DNA from 2 places in the Pseudoalteromonas sp. L21 genome. Region 2 is predicted to be linked to the other one. Evidence: riboswitches for the same ligand, from Rfam matches in the RefSeq annotation. Region 2 holds a riboswitch; the other holds the start of a gene.
What was found. A riboswitch is a leader RNA that binds a small molecule or an ion and turns the genes downstream of it on or off. The one in region 2 is predicted to bind cobalamin.
Positions count from the first base shown of each region.

Region 1: it holds a riboswitch for cobalamin, as region 2 does, so the genes downstream of both, L3V41_RS03740 (TonB-dependent receptor) here and L3V41_RS11735 (ABC transporter ATP-binding protein) in region 2, are expected to answer to the same signal.

Region 1 is NZ_JAKKCV010000001.1:820,981-828,606, forward strand. Features, by position in the region: gene L3V41_RS03730 (efflux RND transporter permease subunit) at 1-2,530, shown strand, start outside; gene msrA (peptide-methionine (S)-S-oxide reductase MsrA) at 2,614-3,147, shown strand; gene L3V41_RS03740 (TonB-dependent receptor) at 3,205-5,064, opposite strand; cobalamin riboswitch at 5,098-5,270, opposite strand; gene L3V41_RS03745 (YajQ family cyclic di-GMP-binding protein) at 5,445-5,927, opposite strand; gene L3V41_RS03750 (VanZ family protein) at 6,082-6,432, shown strand; gene L3V41_RS03755 (2-dehydropantoate 2-reductase) at 6,425-7,330, shown strand; gene thiI (tRNA uracil 4-sulfurtransferase ThiI) at 7,454-7,626, opposite strand, start outside.
Region 2 is NZ_JAKKCV010000003.1:630,029-637,654, forward strand. Features, by position in the region: gene cobO (cob(I)yrinic acid a,c-diamide adenosyltransferase) at 1-135, opposite strand, end outside; gene L3V41_RS11710 (cobyric acid synthase) at 145-1,629, opposite strand; gene cobU (bifunctional adenosylcobinamide kinase/adenosylcobinamide-phosphate guanylyltransferase) at 1,626-2,156, opposite strand; gene L3V41_RS11720 (adenosylcobinamide-GDP ribazoletransferase) at 2,153-2,959, opposite strand; gene cobT (nicotinate-nucleotide--dimethylbenzimidazole phosphoribosyltransferase) at 2,961-4,022, opposite strand; gene L3V41_RS11730 (iron ABC transporter permease) at 4,026-5,015, opposite strand; gene L3V41_RS11735 (ABC transporter ATP-binding protein) at 5,008-5,838, opposite strand; cobalamin riboswitch at 5,919-6,041, opposite strand; gene L3V41_RS11740 (histidine phosphatase family protein) at 6,071-6,688, opposite strand; gene L3V41_RS11745 (FKBP-type peptidyl-prolyl cis-trans isomerase) at 6,772-7,200, opposite strand.

The DNA of each region.
Region 1 (7,626 bases), on a different contig from region 2:
CAAAGCCATGGCTGCTCGAGGTATCACCAGCAGTGACATCGAAAATACCCTTCGTACAGAAAACGTAGAACTTCCGGCAGGTGAAATTGAATCGATTGACCGTGATTTTACCGTTCGTACTGCCCGTAGTTATAAAGACCAGCGTGATTTTAGAAACCTTGTAATTAAGCGTGGTAATGACGGCTACTTAGTTCGCCTTGGCGAAGTTGCAGATGTTCACTTAGAAGCGGCCGACGACGAAAGCCTATTTCGTGGTAATGGTCGAAATATGATTGGTTTGGGTATCGTAAAGCAAGCCAAAGCGAATACCTTAACTGTGGTTGATAACGCTCGCGCTGAGCTTGAAAAAATCAAACGCAACTTACCTGAAGGTACCACCATTGAAGACAGTTATGACTCGTCTGTTTTCATCAAAGAATCGATTGATGAGGTGTACCGTACCCTCGCAATTTCAATGGCACTCGTTGTCTTAGTTATTTACTTATTCCTTGGCAATATTCGCGCAACCTTAGTGCCTGCAGTAACAGTACCTGTGGCTCTTGTTGGTAGCTTTATGTTCTTACTTGCAATGGGCTACTCAATCAACTTACTTACCCTGCTCGCTTTAGTGCTAGCTATCGGCCTAGTGGTAGATGACGCCATTGTGATGCTTGAAAATATCCACCGCCGAATTGAGCTTGGCGAGCCGCCTTTACTTGCGGCTTTTCGTGGTGCCCGAGAAGTGGGGTTTGCTATTATTGCCACCACACTTGTGCTTATTTCTGTATTCGTACCGCTGGTATTTATGGATGGCCGAATTGGTGCGTTATTTACCGAGTTTGCTATGGCGGTGAGTGCTGCGGTGTTCTTTTCAAGTATCACAGCACTAACACTGTCTCCCGCTTTATGCTCAAAAGTACTTAAAGCCTCAGAGAAAGAAAGTAAATTTAGCCAATGGATGGATCGCTCGTTTAGCAAAATAGAGAATGCCTATCGCAACTCATTGCAATCGAACATGAGCCGTAAATGGGGTCTATTATTTACCATGATCTTAATGGGTGTTGTCAGCTTTATGCTATTTAAGCAGGTACCATCAGAGCTCACTCCAAAAGAAGACCGCGGCACTTTCTTTATCATGATGAGCGGCCCTGAAGGCGCAAGTTATGAGAATAACGCAGCAAACATGGCCAAAATTGAAGAGCGTTTAATGCCTTACTCTGAGTCAGGAGAATTAAGCCGCGTACTTATTCGTGTGCCAGGTTGGGGCGGCCAAGGTGGTGTAGCAATCGTTGGTATGGCCGACTGGGATAAACGTAAGCGTTCAACATGGGAAGTGATGGACGAAATTAGCGGTAAAATGACCGAAGTGACAGATATTAGAGCATTTGCAATTATGCGCCGCGGTATTGGTGGCGGTGGTTCATCGCGCCCAATTGAGTTTGTGTTGCAAGGTAACGATTATGACCAACTTGCCGATTGGCGAGACCGCATCATAGAGCGTGCAGAGAAAAACCCTGGCCTTGTGCGTATTGACCATGATTATAAAGAAACGTTTCCACAGTTTTTAATCAATATAAACAAGAATAAAGCCGCAGATTTAGGCGTATCCGTTTCCGATGTAGGCCGCACTTTAGAGACCATGTTAGGGCAACGACGTGTCACAACCTTTATCGACCGTGGTGAAGAGTATGACGTAATTCTCAAAGGGACCAAGGAAGACTTTGCTAACCCAACAGATATCTCGAATATCTACTTAAAGTCGCGCAGTGGTGAACTCGTTCCACTGGACAGCCTTATTACTTTAAAAGAAGAAGCAACTGCATCGCGATTAAACCGTTACAACCGTATGCGTGCAATCACGTTAAGTGCAAACTTAGCTGATGGCTACACACTAGAAGAAGCACTTAATTTCTTAAACCAAGTAGCCGCTGAAGAAAATGACATTGATGGAGCGATTGATTACAAAGGTGAATCGCAGTTGTTTTACGAAGGTGCATCAGCGATGACCTATGTGTTCATTCTTGCGCTCACAGTGACCTTCTTAGTACTTGCAGCCCAGTTTGAAAGCTTTGTACATCCATTTGTGATCATGCTAACCGTGCCACTTGGCCTAGTTGGCGCGCTCTTTGGTTTATGGTTTACAGATCTGACGTTAAATATTTACAGCCAAATAGGTATCGTGATGTTGATTGGTTTGAGCGCCAAGAACGGTATCTTAATTGTTGAATTTGCTAACCAACTACGTGACAAAGGCGTTGAATTTAACGAAGCCATTACCCAAGCGGCAACACAACGCTTACGCCCTATCATCATGACGTCACTCACCACTGTGATGAGCTCTGTCCCGCTTGTACTTGCAAGTGGCCCAGGTGCAGAGAGCCGAATGGTTATTGGTGTTGTGGTATTTACCGGTGTTATTGTAGCTACGTTACTAACATTATATGTAGTTCCCGCAGCGTACACAGCGCTTGCCCGTAATACTCAGTCACCCGAATACTTACAAGGTAAACTTGAACAGCAAGCGAAAGACAAACCGCTGGAAGACATTTAACGAGTCTTTAGCGATAATAAAACGCCGTCTTTACGGCGTTTTGTTTTTTCAGCTATAGTCAGCAAAAAGGTGAGGAAATTAAAATGGAAAACAACATACAAATAGCCACTTTTGGCGGTGGTTGCTTCTGGTGTATTGATGCCGCATTTAGACGTGTTAAAGGTGTGCTAAACGTCAGCTCTGGTTATGCTGGTGGTGACATTGAAAACCCGAGTTATCAGCAAATTTGTACTGGCTTAACCGGTCACGCCGAAGTCGTTCAGCTTGATTTTGACAGTAGTATTATTAGTTACCACAGCTTACTTGAAATGTTTTTTACTTTGCACGATGCCACGCAACTAAACCGTCAAGGTAATGATGTTGGCACCCAGTATCGCAGTGTTATTTATTACCACGATGAACAACAAAAAGTGGCGGCTGAGACAATGATTGCTAACTTACAAAAGCAAATTCGCGAGCCAATAGTCACTGAAATAAGCCCACTCACTAACTTTTACCCTGCAGAGCAATACCATCAAGACTACTATACCGAAAACCCTAACCAAGGCTATTGCAGTATTCTTATTGCACCTAAACTTGAAAAATTCGCTCAGCATTACGCAGATAAACTAAAATAAAAAAAGCCCGCTAAGTAGGTAGCGAGCTTTTAGACGCAGAACTAATAATTTTCTTTATTAGAACTGATAACGGGCACCTACAAACAAGCGACGCTCAGCCGTGTTGTAGTAATAAAGCTCGTCGTTGATGAAGTCACCATCTAAGTCAGTGCCATAGGCATCAACGGCGTTGTACTGTTTATCGAACAGGTTTTCTACGCGAAGTGATAAGGTTAAATTATCAGTTGCTTGGTAGTGACCTACAAAATTCCACAGAGTATATGAAGGCAAGTGCGTGAGTTTACCATCGCGGTCTCCTCGGTACTGCATATCAATACCCGCATCAAAGTCGCCCCATGCTTTATGTAGTGACCAGTTCACGCTTTGTTTTGATACATAAGTCAGCGCTTCACCTGTTTCAGTATCTTCTGCTGATAGATAAGTAAAGTTAACACTATGATCAAAACCAAATACTTGGTTTTCGAAACTAAACTCTATCCCTTCGTGGCGAGCTTCATTGATATTTGTTGGCTGCCAATTACCTGATGCATTTGGTGCCCACGCAATTTTGTTATCTATTTCATTACGGAAAATAGCAATATCCAGGCTAATGTCATTCACATTTAATGATAAGCCTAACTCTTGGTTATCAGATGTTTCAGGCAATAAATTGGGGTTTCCTGGGCTTGGTTCAGGGAAATATAAATCATTAAATGTGGGCGATTTAAAGCCAGTACTTTGGCTTACACGGAATGTTGCGATGTCGTTTAAGTGATAACCCACAGCAGCAGTATAAGTTGTTTCGTCGCCGAACTGTTGGTCATCATCTTGGCGTAGCGTTAAATTAGCAAGTACTTGTTCATCATCATAATAAGCACCAATAAATGCTGCAAACACTTCGCGGCTATCTTTTAAGTAAGTACCAGAGTTAGTATTTACTTTATCTTTATACCAATTTAAACCACCGCTTAGTGTCAGCGCTTGATTGAAAAAGTATTGACCGTTGTAATCGATTTGCTTACGTTCAGTTTCAAACTTATCGACCACAGCAGCACCTGTATAGTCGATACGTGAATCGTCTGAGCTGTCGCTTGAGATTGCAATATCAATCGCATGGCTGTGTTTTTCAAAGGCCTTTTTCCAACCTAATGAAGCTTGATAATTTTCGAATTCACCTTTTTCTACCCTGCTATCCGCAGGACTAAAAGAACTATCGTACTGCGCTTCACCTTCTGAGTACTGACCTTGTAATAAAAGCTCCCCTAGTTGCTCATTTTGATAGCCTAGGTTAAAGCCAAGGTTTTTATTTTCATAGCCATCTTCATCGGGTGCTACGCCTTGCAATACATCAAAGCCATCTGTTTTTTCATAACCAGCATTAACAGCAATATCAACACCAGCAAACTGACCACCAGTAGCCACTTGGTACTCTTGATAAGAATCAGAACCAAATGTAACATCTAAGGTCGTGTTTTGTGCTTTGCGAGTAATAATATTAATCACACCCGCTAATGCATCAGAACCATACACAGCAGCGCGAGAACCTTTAATAACCTCAACACGTTCAATACTGTTTAAAGGAATATTGCTAATGCCTTTATAGCCAAGCGTTGCAGACCCTGTGCGCACACCATCAATTAAGATAAGTGTATGACGTGTGCCTGAACCACGCAGTGAAACACCTGCGTTTTGACCAAAGCCACCATTGGCATTGATTTGAAAGCCTGCGCGGGTGGCAAGTAAACTTGGTAGGTCTCGCGCATAGCTAGCTTCAATATCAGTGCGGTTAATGACAGTTACGCTGGCCAATACATCATTAATTGATTGTTCGAATTTATTCGCCGTGACTGTAATATGCTCGATTGACTGCTCATCCGCAGACACAGAAAAAGACAACGCAGCAGCAACCGCTACGCCTAAGGTAGATTTATTTAGCATGATATCCCCTCGCCTGTGCCCACCGCACACGCAAATAGTAAGTTACTCCAAGGCCGGTCTCCGGACTTTGCGCATGCAGGGCACACACATTACCGTTGCGGGGGCAGTGTTGGCATTGTTTTCTCCATGAAAACGCACCAGCTTCCCGATTATCTTGCTGCTACTTCAACCTTTGAAGTATAGGTACCTTAGAAGGTACAGCAAGCACCTTGAAAATAGGCCGCTATTGTGATGATTTTAGGGATAAAAGTCAATGGACGGCTATACTGCTAAAGGCTTTTTTATCAACAAAAAAGCCAAACGAATAGACCGCTTGGCTTTTTAGTGAAATTTAATTCATTTTTCATGCACTAGATTATGTATATAGTGCAAACAGCGAATTAATCGCGGAAGTTCTTAAATTGAAATGGCTGACCTAAATCAGCAGTACGCACAACTTGCATCGCTTCTTGTAAATCATCACGCTTTTTACCCGTAACACGTAATTCTTCACCTTGAATGGCTGCTTGCACTTTGATTTTTGAATCTTTGATTAACTTAACGATTTTCTTCGCTACGTCTTTTTCAATACCTTGCTTAAGTGCAACATCACGCATAACGTACTTACCACTGCGCGACTCATCTTTAAGCTCAAGGCTAGATACATCTAAACCACGCTTTGAAATTTTCGCAGCGAGAATATCAAAAAGCTGCATAACTTGTTGTGGTGCTTCAGCTTTTAGCTTGATTACTTTATCACTTAATTCGATTGATGCATCAACACCACGAAAATCAAAACGCGTCTCAAGCTCACGCTTAGCGTTGTCTACTGCATTTTGCGCTTCGTTCATTTCTACTTCAGAAACAATATCAAATGAAGGCATGGGGTTCTCCTAACAAATTTTCAAAATTAATATGGCAAGGATTATAACGTCAATTTTATAAATCTTTACATATTTCTGCACGCCGTTCAGGTGCGATAATAATTATGTTTGATATACTGCGGGTTCATTTTTAAACGACTTTTAGGATTTTTTCGTGACAAGGCGCGTTTACCAAGTTCTTTTTTTAATAAGCATTATCGGCTTCACTTTTTTATTCGCCAAAGAAATTAAAGGCGTGGGTAGCCTTTTTCCACATATAGATAAAGTCGCACATTTTGGCATTTTCTTCGTGCTCGCTATGGTAATGGATAAAGCATTTAAACTCCCTCTTGTAGTGCAAATTCTGCTACTTGCAGGCTATGGTGCTGCTATTGAATTTATGCAAGATATGCTGCCTTACCGACAAGCTTCTGTTGGTGATTTTGTTGCTGACTTTATTGGTGCTGTAAGCTACTTTGTTATAAAGCTTGGTTTTCATTTAGGTAATAAGCAACGCAATGGCTAAGACTCTCATTGTTGGTGATGGCGCAATTGGCTTATTATTTAGCTATTTTTTATCCACGCAGCATGACATCACATTACTTACCCGAAAACCAACCCTGACCACCCGCTTCTATCAAACGAGTAATGGTAAATCACACCCTATTAAAGCTCGCCTTATTAATCATCAAGAGCTTGCTGGGTCAGCCCCCTTCGACTTGGTGGTGATCACTGTTAAAGCATTTCAGGTGCAAGCGGCTTTTAAGCAAATAACACCTTACCTTAGTAAAGAGTGCCAGATCGTTATTTCTCATAATGGCATGGGTAATGTCGATGAACTCAATGCCCAGCTGTTACCTACTCAGGGGTTAGCGTTTTTAACAACGCGTTTAGCTGGGTTTAAAGTAACACCTTATAGTGTAAACCATACTGGAAATGGTGAAAGCGTGCTGGGCGCATGTAATATAGCGGCAAGTGAAAAGCTCAATGAGCTTAAACACCTATTTAGCAGCCTACCGCACTTTTCTGTAAGCGATGATATTCACTCATTGCGCTGGCAAAAACTGTTAGTGAATGTTGCTATTAACCCATTAACAGCCATTCATAACGTTAAAAATGGTCAGTTACGTGCACCGCAATTTAGTACACGCATCATTAATTTGCTCAGCGAAGCCTGCCTTGTGGCCAATAAACAAGGTATTAAAGTAAAGCTCAACGAGGCACTGGATCAGGCCTATTGTGTGATGACTGCAACCGCTGAAAACTTTTCATCTATGCAGCAAGACATTAGCCATAATAGAGAGTCTGAAATTGATGCTATCTGTGGTTATGTATGTGAGCAAGGTGCAAAGCTGGGTGTAAAAACCCCTCATAATCAAGCAATGCTCTGTTTGATAAAAACCAAATCAGCTGAGTTTTCATAAAAGTAAGCACGCTTCGAGGGAAAAAGTAAACGGCGCGCAGGCGTCAAACGTGTTTTGCGCAAAACAAGCCATTCCACCAGCCATAAAAAAAGCGCGAACGTGTCGCGCTTTTATCAGTATCCCTTATGGGCGATACACTTTTACGTTACTGTAGCCTTCTTCGTGCAGGATCAGCGCTTGCAACTGGCTCATTACCCCTTTCGCACAATATAGGTAATATTCTTTATCTTTTGGTAAGTCACCAAATTTAGTCGCTAAGCGGAAGAAAGGTAAATGCACAACATCAATACCTTCAA
Region 2 (7,626 bases):
CGATTTACCCTTGCCATTGCCAGTTATAACCTGAAAAATACCCTGTTCTTTTTGTGCAGCAGCAATCCGTTCGTCGACTTTTTCTTTAACTTTTTGCTGGCGTTGTTGGTGCTTATCTTGATTCTGTTCGTTCATTATTGTTCCTTATGCCTCTAAATTGAAATTCTCATAAATATTGATGATTTGTTCAATATCGAGATTCTCTGCTACCACGTTTGCTAAACGGCTTAACTGCTGTTCACGGTTTAAATTAATATCAATGGGATTTATTTGGCTATTTGGTGCAAGCCAAGTTATTAGCTCAGATACGCCCTCAGGGGTATCGAACAAGCCATGTAAGTAAGTACCTGCTATTTGGTTATCATTACTAATAAAGCCATCTACTTTGAATCCACTTGGGTGATTATTAAAACTCAAAAATGGCTTTTCAAATGCCGGCCCTTGGCTTATCCCTGCGTGAATTTCATAACCTGAAATTGCTTTATCGCTATTGTTTAAATGAAGAGTGCCAGAGACTTGGCTTAGTACTTTTTGTTGCCCTAATTGGGTTTCAAAGTCAGCAAGCCTTAGTCCTTCTGCGCTACCTAAATTAGATTCAACAGCATGTGGATCAGCAAGGTAGTTACCTAACATCTGCAGCCCACCACATACTCCGAGCACTTTGCCACCATAGCGTAGATGACGTGTTATTTGTTTATGCCAACCTTCATTTTTTAAAAACGCTAAGTCGCTAAGTACATTTTTACTACCCGGAATAATAATCAGATCAACACTTGGAATAGCCTGAGTATGACGTACATACTGTAAATCGATTTCGGGTTGTAATCGCAAAGCATCAAAATCTGTGTGATTACTAATATGAGGGAGTAACGGCACTGCTATGCGTAATTGCGGTTTATCGACCTGATTAGTTATAGCAACGGCATCTTCAGCATCTAGTGCTAAGTCATGTAAATAAGGTAACACCCCAAGCACTGGCTTATTGGTGTATTGCTCTAACCAATCAAGGCCACCTTGCAATAACGCAATATCACCCCGAAAACGATTGATCACAAAGCCTTTTACTCGCGCTTGCTCTGATTCTGATAATAACGCTAATGTACCGACTAAATGGGCAAACACACCACCTTTGTCGATATCGGCAATAATGATCACTGGGCAATCTACCGCCTCGGCGTAGCCCATATTGGCAATGTCGTTTTCGCGCAGGTTAATTTCTGCAGGGCTCCCTGCTCCTTCAACAATAAGTAATTCAAAACGCTCACTTAAGCGCTGCTGCGAAGTAAGAACCGCATCCATCGCCACTTTTTTGTAGTCGTGATAACTGCCCGCTTCCATATTCGACAGCGCTTTACCATGAACAATGACCTGCGCCCCGGTATCGCTGTTAGGTTTTAATAAGATAGGGTTAAAATCGACTTCTGCGGGCACTTTTGCTGCTATAGCTTGTAGAGCTTGTGCTCGACCTATCTCGCCACCATCGGCGGTTACAGCGCTATTTAATGCCATATTTTGTGGCTTAAAGGGCGCAACCTTAACGCCTCGCTCAGCAAAGATCCGGCAAAGTGCTGCGACAAGAGTACTTTTACCTGCATCTGAGGTCGTGCCTTGCACCATTATTGTTTTCATGATTTTTCACTTTTTAAGGTTTGTGCAAGGCCTGCAATCACAAACTCAACACGTGTAACTTGCTGTGCTAAGGCTTGATGCAACCAGCCAGAATGATCAACAAACTGACGACTTAATTCACCGAGCGGCACAATACCATGACCTACTTCGTTACTAACAAAAATCACTTCACCAGGCAATTTTGCTTGCACATCAAGTAAGGCCGCTTTTTGCTCAAGCCAAAATGTTTCACCATGCTGGCATAAGCAATTACTCAACCACAGGGTTAAACAGTCCACTAAAATACAGTTTTCAGCTTGGCTATACTGTTGTAATGCTTTGGCTAAATACAAAGGCTCTTCAACAAGTTGCCAATGCTTAGCACGCTCTGCTTGATGCCTATTAATTCGGGCTGTCATTTCTTCATCACCTGCATTTGCTGTGGCAATGTAGATAAGCGGCTTGTTTGAATTTATTGCCTGCTGCTCAGCAAAACGGCTTTTACCGCTGCGCGCACCACCTAAAATTAAAGTATGTTGTTGGCTCATAATAAACTCACCAAGCAAAGGTAGGTAGCAAGCTCTGACACTTGCTGGGCTGCTCCTAAGCAATCACCGGTATAGCCAGATAACTGTTTTTCAAACCAGCGCTTTAATAGTAAACGAGTAACAAAAAGCACACTGACGAGTATTAATATTTGCCCTAGGGTGTAGCCAAAAAACAACCATGCAATTGCTAACACCGCACCGCCCGTTGCTAGCAGTATTTGATAACTTTGCGTGCTTAAATGCATCGCTATTGGTTTTACTTTAGATGTGGCGTCCTGACTTACATAGTCCATGTCTGCAATTAAACTTGTTGCGACAACACGGCTTAAGCTTTGCCCTAAAACAAGTGCAATAATCAGAGTACTGGTTACTTCACTAAGTGCGACGAGTGTTTGGTACTTAATTAATAAGGCCATCATTAACGCCGCAGCACCATAGGTACCTAAGCGACTATCTTTCATAATGCTCAGCTTATCTGCAACTTGCCAACCGCCACCAAAGCCATCCCACACATCAGCTAGACCATCTTCATGAAAGGCCCCTGTGATTACCAAGCTAAACGCCATAACTAACGCGACTGCAATGGCTACAGGGAATAACCAACTTAGCAGTAAAAAGCTCAGCGCTAAAAGTACACCTAATAACACTCCAACTAATGCAAAATAACGGCTGGCCTGATTGAGTGCCGTGCTCGATACCTCAAAGTTTAATTTAACGGGGATACGCGTTAGAAAACTAAGCGCCAGCAAAAATAACTGAAGCTGGCTTGGGGTCGTGTTTGAAGTGTGATGTTCAACGCTCATATCAAACTACTTGCTCAACATTAGCATCGGCAAAACTTGCCATGTCATTGTAAAACGCCAAAGATGCTTGCAGTAAAGGTAAGGCAAGCGCAGCCCCAGTGCCCTCTCCTAAACGTAAATCGAGCTGTAATAAAGGTGATGCATGCAAGGCATTGAGCATTATTTTGTGTCCTTGCTCATCAGAGACATGGGCAAATAACATGTAATCACGAGCGTTTGCATTAATACGAGTTGCAACAAGCGCCGCTGCGGTACAAATAAAGCCATCAACGATCACAGCCATACCAAGCTCAGCAGCAGCTAAAATGGCACCGGTGATCTGTACAATTTCAAACCCACCTAATGCCGCTAGCGTCATTAAAGGGTCGTCAAAATGGGCTTGATGTAATTGAAGGGCTTGCTCAACAACCTTGATTTTTTTAGCAATAACCTCGTCACTCACACCAGTGCCTTTACCAACACATTGGCTGGCAGGTAAAGACAACAAAGCAGCCATTAGTGCTGCAGCACTTGTGGTATTGCCAATGCCCATCTCACCAAAGGCGATGGTATTGCAGCCTTGCTCATAGAGTGAATGAACTCGCTGCTTGGCTAATTCAAACCCTTTTTCAACCTGATTAAGTGACATAGCCATTTCAGTATGCAGTGGTGCAGTGATTTCACCTAAACGCTGGTTATGCACACTTTTATCGTGTGCCGTAGTGAGTGTTCCAGCATCAACAACTTCTAGCTGCCAGCCAAGCTGGCGACAAAAAACATTGATCGCTGCACCTCCTGCTGCAAAGTTTGCCACCATTTGTGATGTAACACTGCTAGGAGCAATTGACACCCCTTGGCTTGCCACACCATGGTCGCCTGCAAATACAACCAAAGAGGGGGTTGAAATAACCGGTTTAAAGGCAACTAGTGCCTGCTCACTATCAAGCTGCTTTGAAAAAATAAGCGTTAATTGTTTAGCACAATTCTCAAGCTGACCTAAGGCACCAAGCGGCTTTGTTTTAAGGTCTATTTTTTGTTGAATAACAGCTGAAAATTGCTGGTTAATTGGCATGATATTAAACATCAGCTACCTGCTCTGTTTACGAAAGTAAAGTAAAAATAAAAAGAACACGCTACCGATAGCGGCTGTGATCACACCAACGGGTAGTTCTTGGTTATTCAATAGGGTTCGGCATAACACATCTACCCACACCATAAAAATACCACCGACCAAGGATGTCATAACTAAGTTATGGCTGCTGCCTTGCGGTGAAAAGTAGCGCACAATATGTGGGATCATCAGGCCGACAAAACCAACGCCCCCACACATGGCAACAAGCACTGCTGTAATTAATGAGCTTAGCAGCAGCATCATGATTCGAAAGCGCTGTACATGAATCCCCAAGGTCGCAGCACTTTCATCACCAAGCAGCATTGCATTGAGCTGACGACGAAATGCAATCATCAGCGTCATGCAGGCAATAATAACGGCAAATGGCAACCAAAGAGTGTCCCACTGGGCACGAGAAAAACTGCCCATCGTCCAAAACAAAATAGCGGTTATGGCTTGAGGATCGCTAAAATAAAGCAGCAGACTAGTCAGAGCACTAAATAAAAAAGATAGAGCAACACCAGCAAGTAACATGGCTTCAACTTGGCCAACATGGCGACGCCCTGCAATAGCAATAAGCAACAGCATAGAAAGTAAGCTTCCGGCAAATGCTGCAACTGACATACTAAAGCCAAAACTCACACCTGTTAGGGCTATAAAGCACACCACACCAAATGAAGCCCCGGAAGAAATACCAAACAAGTAAGGATCAGCAAGTGGGTTTCGGGTTACGGTCTGCAAAATTAATCCCGCGAGAGCAAGTCCAGATCCCGCTAAAAATGCCAGCACTGTTCTTGGCATACGCAACTGCCAAATAATGCGCTGCACAAATTCATCGCTACCTTGGCTAAACAAGCCATTGAAAACCTCACTCAGCGGTGTATTTGCAGCACCAAAGCTCAGTGCTAAAAAGCAACTAATAACTCCAACGACAACACATATACTTAAACGCATTGTATCAGTCATGTTGATGCTCCTGTGTCTGATAACCATAGAAATAAGTTATATGCGGAATAAACTTTTCAGTGCTTGATTGCGGATGAGCAGATACCGCTGCACAGACGTCAAATACATCGCTCAACAGCTGCTCTGTTAGCACCGCTTTTGGTTGCCCCTGACAAACCAAGCGACCTTCATCAATCACCAGTAGCTCATCACATAAACTCGCTGCGAGATTTAGATCATGGAAAGAGGCAAGCACAGTTACATCGAGGGACTTCGCTAATTCCATAATTTGAATTTGGTATTTAACATCAAGATGGCTAGTTGGCTCATCCATGATGAGCAACTTAGGCTGCTGTACAATAGAGCGTGCAATGAGCGCTCTTTGCTTTTCGCCGCCTGAAAGCGAATCAAATGCTTGTTCACTGTGATGAGATAAACCAACCTGCTCTATCGCTTGATATATTCGTTGCTTATCATTGGCAGACGTACCGCTAAAAAGTCGCTTATGAGGTGTTAAGCCTAAACTCACCACATCGAATAAAGACAAATTAAACTGCGATGGTGATTCTTGTAAAACCACAGCAACCTGCTTTGCATACTCATCAGCACTGATTTGCCAGATATCTTGACCGCTTAGCAGCACAGCTCCTTGCTGAGGTTTCAAGTAACGATAAAGACAACGCAGCAGGCTTGATTTACCAGCCCCATTAGGGCCGAGTAAACCTATAAACTGCCCTGCTTTTAACTCAAGGTTAATTGATTCAAGTATGGTTTTATTCGCAGTACCCCAACTTAAATCAGACACTGATATCAATGGCGCAGCGCTAAGGCTATTTTGTTGCAAGCTTTTTCTCTCTTGGCGAGTAAGCACAACGCACAAGAAAGTACTGCTAAGTACCAGAAAATGACGTGAGTTGACCCGCTCGATGATTAATTGTTAGTACTAAGTATCTGGCTGACCATATATTTATATGGATTACAGTTGCGGGAACAGCTGGAGAATTTCACTCCATTCCATAGCGTATGAGTATTATGGCGGGCTAAGTAAATAATTCAATGAATATCGCTCTAGATGGCTAAAAAACAATTTTTGGCCAAGCTTGCCCTTGTTCATCTATATATACATCGAGTGTAATTAGCCCTGCATAAGGGAGATGGAAAACATTTAAATGCGTAGCTGATTGTTTTGGCATCAGGCAAACAATAGCAAGGATTTGTTTAATCACACCTGCGTGACTAATTACCAATGACTGTTCATGCTTAGATTCGCACAATGATTGTAAAAACGTTTGCCACCATGCCTCTACTCGTGCATAAAAGTCTGCCATAGACTCACCATTAGGTACTTTTACTTGCCAAGGATGCTGCCAAAAATCACCGATATGAGGTTTACTAGTTTGCTGCCAAAGTTGCTGGTAGTCTTGGCCGTCCCAATCACCGAAATTAAACTCTTTCAGCGCGTTATTGTACTGTACATTCAAGTTATGTTGGTTGGCTAAATAATCTGCATGGACTGAGCAACGTTTTAGCGGTGAGCTATATATGGCATTTAAATTTATAAGCTCAGCAGAGGCTTGGCGCATTTGTTCAAGGCCTTGCTCAGATAAAACAATATCGATTTGCCCAGCAAGAATGCCTAGCGTAGCTATCTCGCCATGGCGAAGAAAGTAAACTCGTGAAGTAAATGCGTCCATAATATTCCTCAGTAACCAATAGTCAACGTTAACGCGTTTTAAATACACTGTCGACTTATGCTAAGTGAGTTATGCGAAGAGAGTTAAGCTAAACGCATTAATCGAACATCAAAATGCAGCACTGCGTTTGCGCCAATCTTGCCACCGTTACCTTTTTTACCCCAAGCAAGCTCTGGGGGGACCACAAATTCATAGCGAGAACCAATATTCATTAGCAACAAGCCTTCTTTTAATCCTTCAATTGCTTCAGATAAAGCGAACACCTCTGGCATACCCGCTTTGTAACTATCGGCAATCACACTGCCATCAGCAAGCATAATGCGCTGATTAATCACCACAGTATCAAACTCCGTTATGCGATCCCCCTCAACATCATCAATCACTTTATACATTAAACCCGATGGGCACTGATGCGTATCTGGATGAGATGAGAACTTAACGATGAATGCTTCACTATTTTTACGGTTTAAACCTGAGGAGCCTTTTGACTTAGTAGTTTTCTTACGAGACACAGCAAACCTAAATTATATTACAAATATAAATGCTTTATCGCATAACAACGTAACTGAAGCAAGTGGAGGTGTGAAGAATGAGCAGGGCAAGTGCTGAGAGACTCAGCACTTAACACCCACACAGGTCAGCTGACACTTAATGTCTCTGTGTTTCGGCTGATAGCCTGCGGCTAAAAGTCTATCACGCGATGTAAAACCCCGACGACACACGTGTTGGGGCGGCCTTGTTGCGTAGCTGCGGGTTTATCCCGCGTCCATTGGTTGTCTGTTCGCTCATAGAGCGCGACGACATACGAAAAAAACCCGTTGCATTACTACAACGGGTTTCTCTAATTAGGAGCCATGGTGCGCTACGCAGTAGGATGTCCTGCTTGCACATGGCAAATGCCACACTATGCCTACAAGGATAGAAGTAGTAGGGTCTTG